One region of the Massilibacterium senegalense genome, then DNA from elsewhere that is predicted to be linked to it. Evidence: riboswitches for the same ligand, from Rfam matches in the RefSeq annotation. Region 1 holds a riboswitch; each other region holds the start of a gene.
What was found. A riboswitch is a leader RNA that binds a small molecule or an ion and turns the genes downstream of it on or off. The one in region 1 is predicted to bind S-adenosylmethionine.

Region 1 (2,206 bases):
TAGCACGATAACTTTAGGGTGTCAATCTTAAGCGCGACTTTTCAATCCTGTTGCTTTTTCAATTGCTTGTTCTAAATCATTCACAATGTCATCAATATTTTCAATTCCGACAGATAAACGAATTAAATCGTCTTTTACACCAGCTTCTTTTAATTCTTCATCGGATAATTGCGAATGCGTTGTGCTTGCTGGGTGAATAATTAAACTTTTCACATCCCCAACGTTGGCAACGTGTGACCATAAGTTCACATTATTAATGACTTCACGTCCAGCCGCACGCCCACCTTTAATACCAAATACAACGACAGAACCTGCACCCTTTGGTAAATATTTTTTCGCTAATTCATAAGAAGGATGATCCTCACTGCCAGGATACAATACCCAACTTACAGCTGGATGATTTTTTAAATATTCTACTAGTTTTTGTGCATTAGCAACATGTTCTTTCATCCGAACGTGTAATGTTTCTGCACCTAATGATAATAAAAACGCATTGAACGGACTTAACGCTGCACCTGTATCCCGTAGTAATTGTACGCGAATTTTTGTTACAAATGCTGGTGCGCCTAAATCTGCAAATACTACTCCGTTATAGCTTGAGTCTGGCTCTGTAAAACCTGGGAATTTATCAGAATGCCAATCGAATGTTCCACCATCGACAATCACACCACCCATTGCTGTTCCGTTCCCACCAATCCATTTTGTTGCAGAGTGAACAACAATGTCTGCACCGAATTCAATTGGGCGACATAAATACGGAGAAGCAAATGTGTTATCAATAATTAACGGAATACCTGCTGCATGTGCAATAGCTGCCACTGCTTCAATATCTAATACGTTTAAGCTTGGGTTCCCAACTGTTTCTGCATAAATTGCTTTCGTTTTTGGTGTAATCGCTGCCTTGATTGCTTCTAAATCAGTTGGATCTACAAATGTTGTATTTACTCCATACTTCGGTAATGTATGTTGGAATAAATTAAACGTTCCACCGTATACATTAGCAGATGACACAATTTCATCGCCTGCACCTGCAATATTTAAAATGGCATATGTAATCGCTGCACTACCACTTGCAACAGCTAAAGCTGCGACGCCACCTTCCATTGCTGCAATTCTTTCTTCAAAAGCACTTGTTGTCGGATTCATTAATCGAGTATAAATATTTCCTGGTTCTGCTAATGAAAATAAATTAGCAGCATGGTCGGCACTATTAAAAAGATACGCATTGGTTAAATAAATTGGGAGTGCATGTGCGTTTGTTCCTTCGTTTTTCGGCAGTCCTGCGTGTACACCTAATGTTTCTAATTGATACTCACTTGTGTCTTTTGTCATTATTCGTCTCCTCCTTGGGGATTATACCGACATCTTATACGCTTATCTAGAAGAAGTAACTATTCAAAAAAGCCCTCTCTTGTTGAGAAGAGAAGGCTTTATCATCACTCTTCTCATCTACCAGAACATCGATTGTTCTGCAGGATTTAGCACCGTGTTTCACACAACCGGTTGCCGGGCTTCATAGGGCCAGTCCCTCCGCCGCTCTTGATAAGAACTATGGAATTGTCAGTATTTTTTGATTTATTTTGATTAATTGAAATATTATCACCACTATTCTGATAAGTCAACCCTTTTTTTCGTTTTATTTGCACGTTCTAAAATAAACGAAATCTTTTTTGTTAATGCGGTTGTTTCCCCTTTTGCAAGAGATACTTCAAAAGATTTTGGACCACTAAAAGAAGCAATTGTATAAATAAATGTTTTTCCGTGTCGATCAATTACGCGTTGAATCTCGTTTGATTCCAGATAAAAGAACGGATACGCTTGTTTCGCATAACCGATAAACACCCCGTCGTCATAGACGATAATATCCAAATCTTCATACGTTTTCCCTTTATCAGTTAAAATGTAATTAATTTTGCCTTCCCATATTTTCATCTCTTTATTCGAATCTAATACAACGACATCTTCTAACTGTTCATTTTTCGTATCTTTCTTAAACGTTTGCCAAGTGACAATCGTTAAAAATGAAACAAAAATAAATCCCATCGCATAAATTACGAGATTTCCCATTGGTCGATTCCTCATTTCATGTCCTATCCCTATTTTCTACCTATCTACTTTCTCATTTTAACGAAAGCAAAATATTTTCTCAATCTTTAGCTTTATCAAAAAAGTGGAGAGGGACTCGTTCAACGACGGAACTAGAAGG
Region 2 (2,206 bases), 710 kb from region 1:
GTTATTCGGATGTTTTTGTTTGGGTGTTTATTAACTTTCCCTGTTATGTTTATGCAATATATTTTTATACAAGAAGGTCTATTTATTCGTGATTGGCAACAAGCATTTCTTCAAGCTGGTTTCCTAGAGGAATGTGTGAAGTGGTTTGTTTTAATGTATGGTGTGTATAAGAATGGAGAGTTTAACGAACCTTTCGATGGAATTGTGTATGCAGTAAGTGTATCATTAGGTTTTGCTACGATTGAAAATATTTTATATTTATTTGTATATGGAATTGATTTTGCCTTTATGCGGGCGCTTTTACCAGTATCTGGTCATGCGTTATTTGGTGCGGTGATGGGGTATTATGTCGGAAAAGGTAAATTTCAAACAGGAAAAAAGAAAAAGATTCTTTTATCTTTATCCTTTTTACTTCCAATTATGTTGCATGGTATGTTTGATTATGTATTCTTAAAGTTTGACCATTATCTTTATTTTATCGTTCCATTTATGCTTGGATTATGGTGGCTAGTATTATATAAAGTACGACTTATAAACGAAGAACAAATGGCGTTAAAACATACAGAAAAACTTTCTGTATGAAAAAGGATTGAATTTTTCACACAGTTATAGTATTGTTAATTACAAGTTTAATAGGATAGCTCGTTTAAACTTCTTATCAAGAGAGACTGAGGGACTGGCCCAAAGACGTCTCAGCAACCGACCTACTAGTAGGTAAAGGTGCTAATTCCAGCTAGATAAGAAGAAGGTCATGTGAATTTTCCCTTCTTCTTTCTAGAGGAAGGGTTTTTTTGTGTGGAGAATAAAGAGTAGGGTGTGAGTAGATGGAGTTGTTAAAAAAATTACAAAATGATATTTTAATTGCGGACGGGGCAATGGGAACGATGCTATATTCCCATGGGGTAGATCGTTCTTATGAAGAAATGAATTTAACGCATAGTGAAGAAATATACAATATTCATCGTGCCTATATTGAAGCAGGTGCTCAAGTTATCCAAACAAACACATACGCAGCCAATGCAGAAAAATTACAACGATATGGGCTCGAAGCGTTAACAAAACAAATCAATCAAGCAGGTGCTAGAATCGCTCGTCAAGCGGCAAAAGACGAAGTGTTTGTTCTTGGAACTGTAGGTGGTATTCGTGCTCTTCATAAACGTGATAACGAATTAGAAGAGCTCGAAAAAATGATTTCAGAACAAGTGTATTGGTTAGCACAGGAACAAATAGATGGTTTTTTATTTGAAACATATTATGATTTAGAAGAATTAAAGATAGCAGTGAAAGTCGCAAAAAAATTAACCAACCTTCCGGTTGTTGCACAATTATCTCTTCATGAAGTAGGAGTGTTGCAAGGCGGAAAGAAAGTAAAAGACGCGTTTGCAGAGTTAATTGACTTAGGGGCAGATGTAGTTGGATTAAATTGTCGTTTAGGTCCACTTCATATGTTACGGTCGTTTAAAGAAGTACCGATTTTTGATCATGCTTTTTTAAGTGCATATCCAAATGCTAGTTTACCGCAATATATTGACGGAAAATTCTCATATTCAGAAAATCCAAAATATTTTGGCGAAATGGCAACAGAATTTGTGAAAGAAGGCGTTCGTTTAATCGGTGGATGTTGCGGAACGACACCAGAACATATTCGCTATATGGCAGAAGCAGTTCGGGAATTAAAGCCGATTTCAGAAAAATCATTCCAGGAAACGAAAGCAACGCCAGCAACGCTTTCTGTTACGAGGAAACGTAGCGATGCTCCGCTTCAAGAGGTTGTAAAAACGAAACGATCCATCATTGTGGAATTAGATACACCAAAGAACGTGAACATGGAACCTTTTATCGAAGGGGCAAAAGCATTGCATCAAGCGGGAGTAGAAGCAATCACAATGGCTGACAACTCATTAGCAACCCCAAGAATTTCGAATATGGCGATGGCGTCCATTTTAAAACAGCAATATCAAATACGCTCATTAGTTCATCTCACTTGTCGCGATCGTAATTTAATCGGATTACAATCGCATTTATTAGGGCTACATGCATTAGGGATTCGAGATATATTAGCCATTACAGGTGATCCTGCAAAAGTAGGTGATTTTCCAGGCGCAACTGGTGTATATGATCTGTCATCATTTGAATTGATCCGTTTTATTAAACAACTAAACGAAGGATTATCGTTTTCTGGTCAGTCATTAGAAGGGAAAACGGA
Region 3 (2,206 bases), 120 kb from region 1:
TCTGTTTGTTCCCAAGGTGCATCAATATCCGTACGTCCGAAATGACCATATGCCGCTGTTTTTTGATAAAGTGGGCGACGAAGATCAAGCATTTTCATAATACCAGCTGGACGAAGGTCAAAATGTTTGCGAACTAGCTCTACTAAGCGTTCTTCAGAAACTTTTCCTGTTCCAAATGTATCTACTGCAATAGAGACCGGCTTTGCAACCCCAATTGCATATGCTAATTGTACTTCACATTTTTCTGCAAGTCCTGCAGCGACAATATTTTTTGCAACGTAACGAGCTGCGTATGCAGCAGAACGGTCTACTTTTGTTGGGTCTTTTCCTGAAAAAGCACCACCGCCGTGACGCGCATATCCACCATATGTGTCTACGATAATTTTTCTACCTGTTAATCCGGCATCTCCTTGTGGTCCTCCAATAACGAAACGACCAGTTGGATTAATAAAATATTTTGTATCATCATCAATAAAGTTCTGTGGAACAACTGGTGTAATGACATGATCGTGTAAATCTTTTTTAATTTGTTCTAATGTAACATCTGGTGCATGTTGTGTGGAAATAACAATCGTATCAATCCGAACTGGTTTTCCACTCTCATCGTATTCTACTGTTACTTGTGTTTTTCCATCGGGACGTAAGTAGTCTAATTCCCCATTTTTACGCACTTCACTTAAACGACGTGCTAATTTATGCGCCAAAGAAATAGGTAAAGGCATAAGTTCTGGCGTTTCATTACAAGCAAATCCAAACATTAATCCTTGGTCCCCAGCACCGATTGCTTCGATTTCTTCTTCTGTCATTTGACCTTCACGTGCTTCTAACGCTTCATTAACGCCTTGAGCAATATCTGGTGATTGTTCATCAATAGACGTTAACACTGCGCACGTATTCGCATCAAATCCGTATTTTGCTCGTGTATATCCAATATCACCAATTGTTTTACGAACAATTTTTGGGATGTCTACATACGTCGATGTAGTAATCTCACCTGTCACTAATACCAATCCAGTATTTACTACTGTTTCACAAGCAACACGAGCATGAGGATCGTCTTTTAAGATGGCATCTAAAATGGCATCTGATACTTGGTCACAAATTTTATCTGGATGACCTTCTGTTACAGATTCTGATGTGAATAAGCGACGTTCAACTTTTTTTGACATGAACGTACCTCCTTCGTAAACTAATAGATACGGTACTCGTCCCATTTATTTATGAGATGTAATGAAAGCCGTTTTATTTCTCCCTTATTTTCAGTTCTTTTCAAAAGAACATACGTGCAAATAACAAAAAAAACCTTTCCCACTTTAATTATTTAGGAAAAGGTTGACGTTTGGCTTTTCCTCTTATCGTTCAAAGCTATTGCTTCGCACCAGGTTTAGCACCTTTTCACCATGAAGGTGTTGGTTGCCGGGTATCATCGGGCCTGTTCCCTCTACCAACTCGGGATAAGAGTATCCGTTCGTTCAAATGATAACGAACAATCGGATTCCTGTCAACAAAATGACTGGAATATTTTCAAATATTGAAACAATGTTACATCAAATGTCTCCTCTCAGCATTATTCTGAAAATTCCGTATGATAAACGGTTCATTTTTTTGATTACATCTGTTATATTATAGTAAAATTCATTATTATGTTGTTTTATGAAGGCGACGTTTTACTGGTACTAAATATTGGATATTTTTTATTTTTGACAAAAGTGTGAAATAGTATAGACTAATTTTCTAAATATGTTATACTATTTTTCGAATTATGAGATTTCCATTATTTTTTACATGTAAAATTGACATCAATATCGATGCTGAATAGAAAATTGAAAAAGGATGGTTTTGCAAAAATGGGTACTGTTGAATATTCAAAGGATTTACTTGATCTTTTAGCTGGTAAGAATATGCTTAATAACTTATCTGTTCCACAACTGATGGAAAAAGCATTAGAACGTAACGAAGGAAAACTGTCTTCTACTGGCTCATTAGTTGTATCCACAGGTAAATATACGGGTCGTTCTCCTAAAGATAAATTTATCGTAGATGAACCTTCTGTAAAAGATAAAATTAACTGGGGTTCTGTAAACCAATCAATTTCACCTGAACACTTTGACCGTCTTTATAAAAAGGTGATTAATTACTTAAGTGAAAAAGAAGAAGTATTCGTATTTGATGGTTTTGCAGGAGCAGACCCAGAACATCGTTTACA
Region 4 (2,206 bases), on a different contig from region 1:
TAGATGCGCCTGTTCGTTCGTCAATCGCACCTTCATAATGAATATTTTTCGTTTCGAATCGTTGTTTATTTTTCATTTATCGTTACCTTCACTTTCCATTCAAATTCTGCCTCTTTTAACGCTTGGTCCAAATCTTGAATTAAATCATCTATATGTTCAATTCCGACAGAAATACGTAATAACGTATCACTAACACCAACTTCCTGTCTAATTTCCTCTGGAATATCGGCATGCGTTTGAATCGCAGGATACGTTAATAACGTCTCTACTCCACCTAGGCTTTCTGCAAAAGAAATCAATTGAACATGTCGTAAAATTGGTTCAACTAATGCTACATCCACTACTTCAAATGAAAAGATCCCTGTATTTCCAGAAGATTGTTTATGATGAGTATGATACCTTGGGTGTGTTTCGATTGCAGGATAATAAACGTTTTTCACTAAAGGATGTACCTTTAAATATTTCGCTAGTTTTGTAGCATTTTCTTCATGTCGTTCCATCCGTAATGCTAAAGTTTTCATCCCTCTCATCAATAACCAAGCATCTTGCGCACCTAACACGCAGCCAATTGTATTTTGTAAAAATTCCATTTTTTCTGAAAGTTCTTTTCCTTTTGTTACAATTAAGCCTGCTAATACGTCATTATGACCACCTAAATATTTTGTGGCACTATGGACCACAATATCAATACCATGTTCTATCGGTCGCTGGAAAAATGATGTTAGCAACGTATTATCTACAATTGTAAGAAGTTGACGCTGTTTCGCCCAACTGCTCACCTTTTCCAAATCCGTAATCATCATAAGTGGATTGGTTGGCGTTTCGATAAAAATAGCTTTTGTCTGTCCTGTTTGTGCTCGTTCTAATGCTTCTATATCATTCGTATCTACATATGTCGCAGTAATTCCAAAACGGGACATTACCTGTTCCATAATCCGGTATGTGCCGCCATATAAATCAACTGATAGAATTAAATGATCTCCTTGACTAAAAAGAGAGAATACAAGTTGAATAGCTGCCATACCGGTACTACAGGCAAAACCTGCATCTCCTTTTTCTAATTGTTTAATCGCCTCTTCTAATACAGAGCGCGTTGGATTTTTTGTACGAGCATAATCAAATCCAGTACTTTCGCCTAAAGCGGGATGTCTATATGCAGTGGAATTATAAATAGGATAACTAATTGCCCCTGTACGTTTATCAATCGTTGAACCAATTTGCGCTAACACACTTTCTATTCTCATTGTTACAACTCCCTTCGTAATAAACAAAAAAATCTCTTTCATCATGTATGAAAGAGATAAAGGACGAGTGTCTCTCTTATCTCCCAGAATGTAATTTCTGTTGGATTTAGCACCGTATCTTGCAATAACGATTGGTTGCCGGGTTTCATTGGGCCAATTCCCTCCACCTACTCTTGATAAGATAATACTGATTATTCTGTTTTTTTAATTCAATCTATTCTTATCATATTTGTTAATATTAAAAACGTCAAGTAAAATTTACGATAAAGAAATCTTCTATCAGTAGAGGCTTTCATCCTTCTCCTAACAATGTTTAATGCACTTATCTATCTTTTATTATCTCGAAAGCAATAGGAGTTTGTTCAACGAAAAAGCAATAAGGCTCCTAGTAAAAAAGCGTGCTCTTTGCGTCTGCAACTAGGCGTCTTATTACGGCAACTTAATTCCCCGCTTCGTTATGTTTCAATACTATTGGGGTCTTACTACCTGTTAAAGAGGGTTCAACGTCCACTAATTTTTTGATAAAAAAAGATGTGCTATCTTTTTCGAAACTAAACCATACTTTGGAGAAAATAGCCATGCAAGTAAAAAGATAAAGCCTGCCATAGATGCCATGGCTCCAGAAATCGAAACATCGAAATAACTAGCAACATAGTATCCTAATAAAGCATCAATCGTTCCAATACAAGCACTAAAAACTAACATAACGGACAATTTATCTGTTAATAAATAAGCAGTAGCTCCTGGAGCGATTAACATAGCAACTACTAGTATAGAACCAACGCTATCAAAAGCAGCAACGGTCGTAATGGATACCATACCCATTAATAAGTAATGAATAAACATGAGTGGAATTCCAATTGCTACTGCCATATTTGGATCAAAGGATGTAATCTTAAATTCTTTATAAAAACAAAAAATTATTAGTAAATCTATAAAAAGAACACTACTGAGCAAAACAA

Region 2: another riboswitch for S-adenosylmethionine. It lies ahead of BN1372_RS07875 (bifunctional homocysteine S-methyltransferase/methylenetetrahydrofolate reductase); the one in region 1 lies ahead of BN1372_RS11355 (O-acetylhomoserine aminocarboxypropyltransferase/cysteine synthase family protein).
Region 3: another riboswitch for S-adenosylmethionine. It lies ahead of metK (methionine adenosyltransferase); the one in region 1 lies ahead of BN1372_RS11355 (O-acetylhomoserine aminocarboxypropyltransferase/cysteine synthase family protein).
Region 4: another riboswitch for S-adenosylmethionine. It lies ahead of BN1372_RS02475 (aminotransferase class I/II-fold pyridoxal phosphate-dependent enzyme); the one in region 1 lies ahead of BN1372_RS11355 (O-acetylhomoserine aminocarboxypropyltransferase/cysteine synthase family protein).

The regions. Positions count from the first base shown of each region.
Region 1 covers NZ_LN831786.1:1,610,241-1,612,446, forward strand. The annotation lists gene BN1372_RS11355 (O-acetylhomoserine aminocarboxypropyltransferase/cysteine synthase family protein) at 28-1,332, opposite strand; SAM riboswitch class I at 1,443-1,549, opposite strand; gene BN1372_RS11360 (hypothetical protein) at 1,606-2,067, opposite strand.
Region 2 covers NZ_LN831786.1:904,044-906,249, reverse strand. The annotation lists gene prsW (glutamic-type intramembrane protease PrsW) at 1-582, shown strand, start outside; SAM riboswitch class I at 653-744, shown strand; gene BN1372_RS07875 (bifunctional homocysteine S-methyltransferase/methylenetetrahydrofolate reductase) at 825-2,206, shown strand, end outside.
Region 3 covers NZ_LN831786.1:1,487,281-1,489,486, forward strand. The annotation lists gene metK (methionine adenosyltransferase) at 1-1,169, opposite strand, end outside; SAM riboswitch class I at 1,350-1,461, opposite strand; gene pckA (phosphoenolpyruvate carboxykinase (ATP)) at 1,848-2,206, shown strand, end outside.
Region 4 covers NZ_LN831785.1:342,211-344,416, forward strand. The annotation lists gene BN1372_RS02470 (trans-sulfuration enzyme family protein) at 1-76, opposite strand, end outside; gene BN1372_RS02475 (aminotransferase class I/II-fold pyridoxal phosphate-dependent enzyme) at 66-1,244, opposite strand; SAM riboswitch class I at 1,318-1,427, opposite strand; gene BN1372_RS02480 (metal ABC transporter permease) at 1,755-2,206, opposite strand, start outside.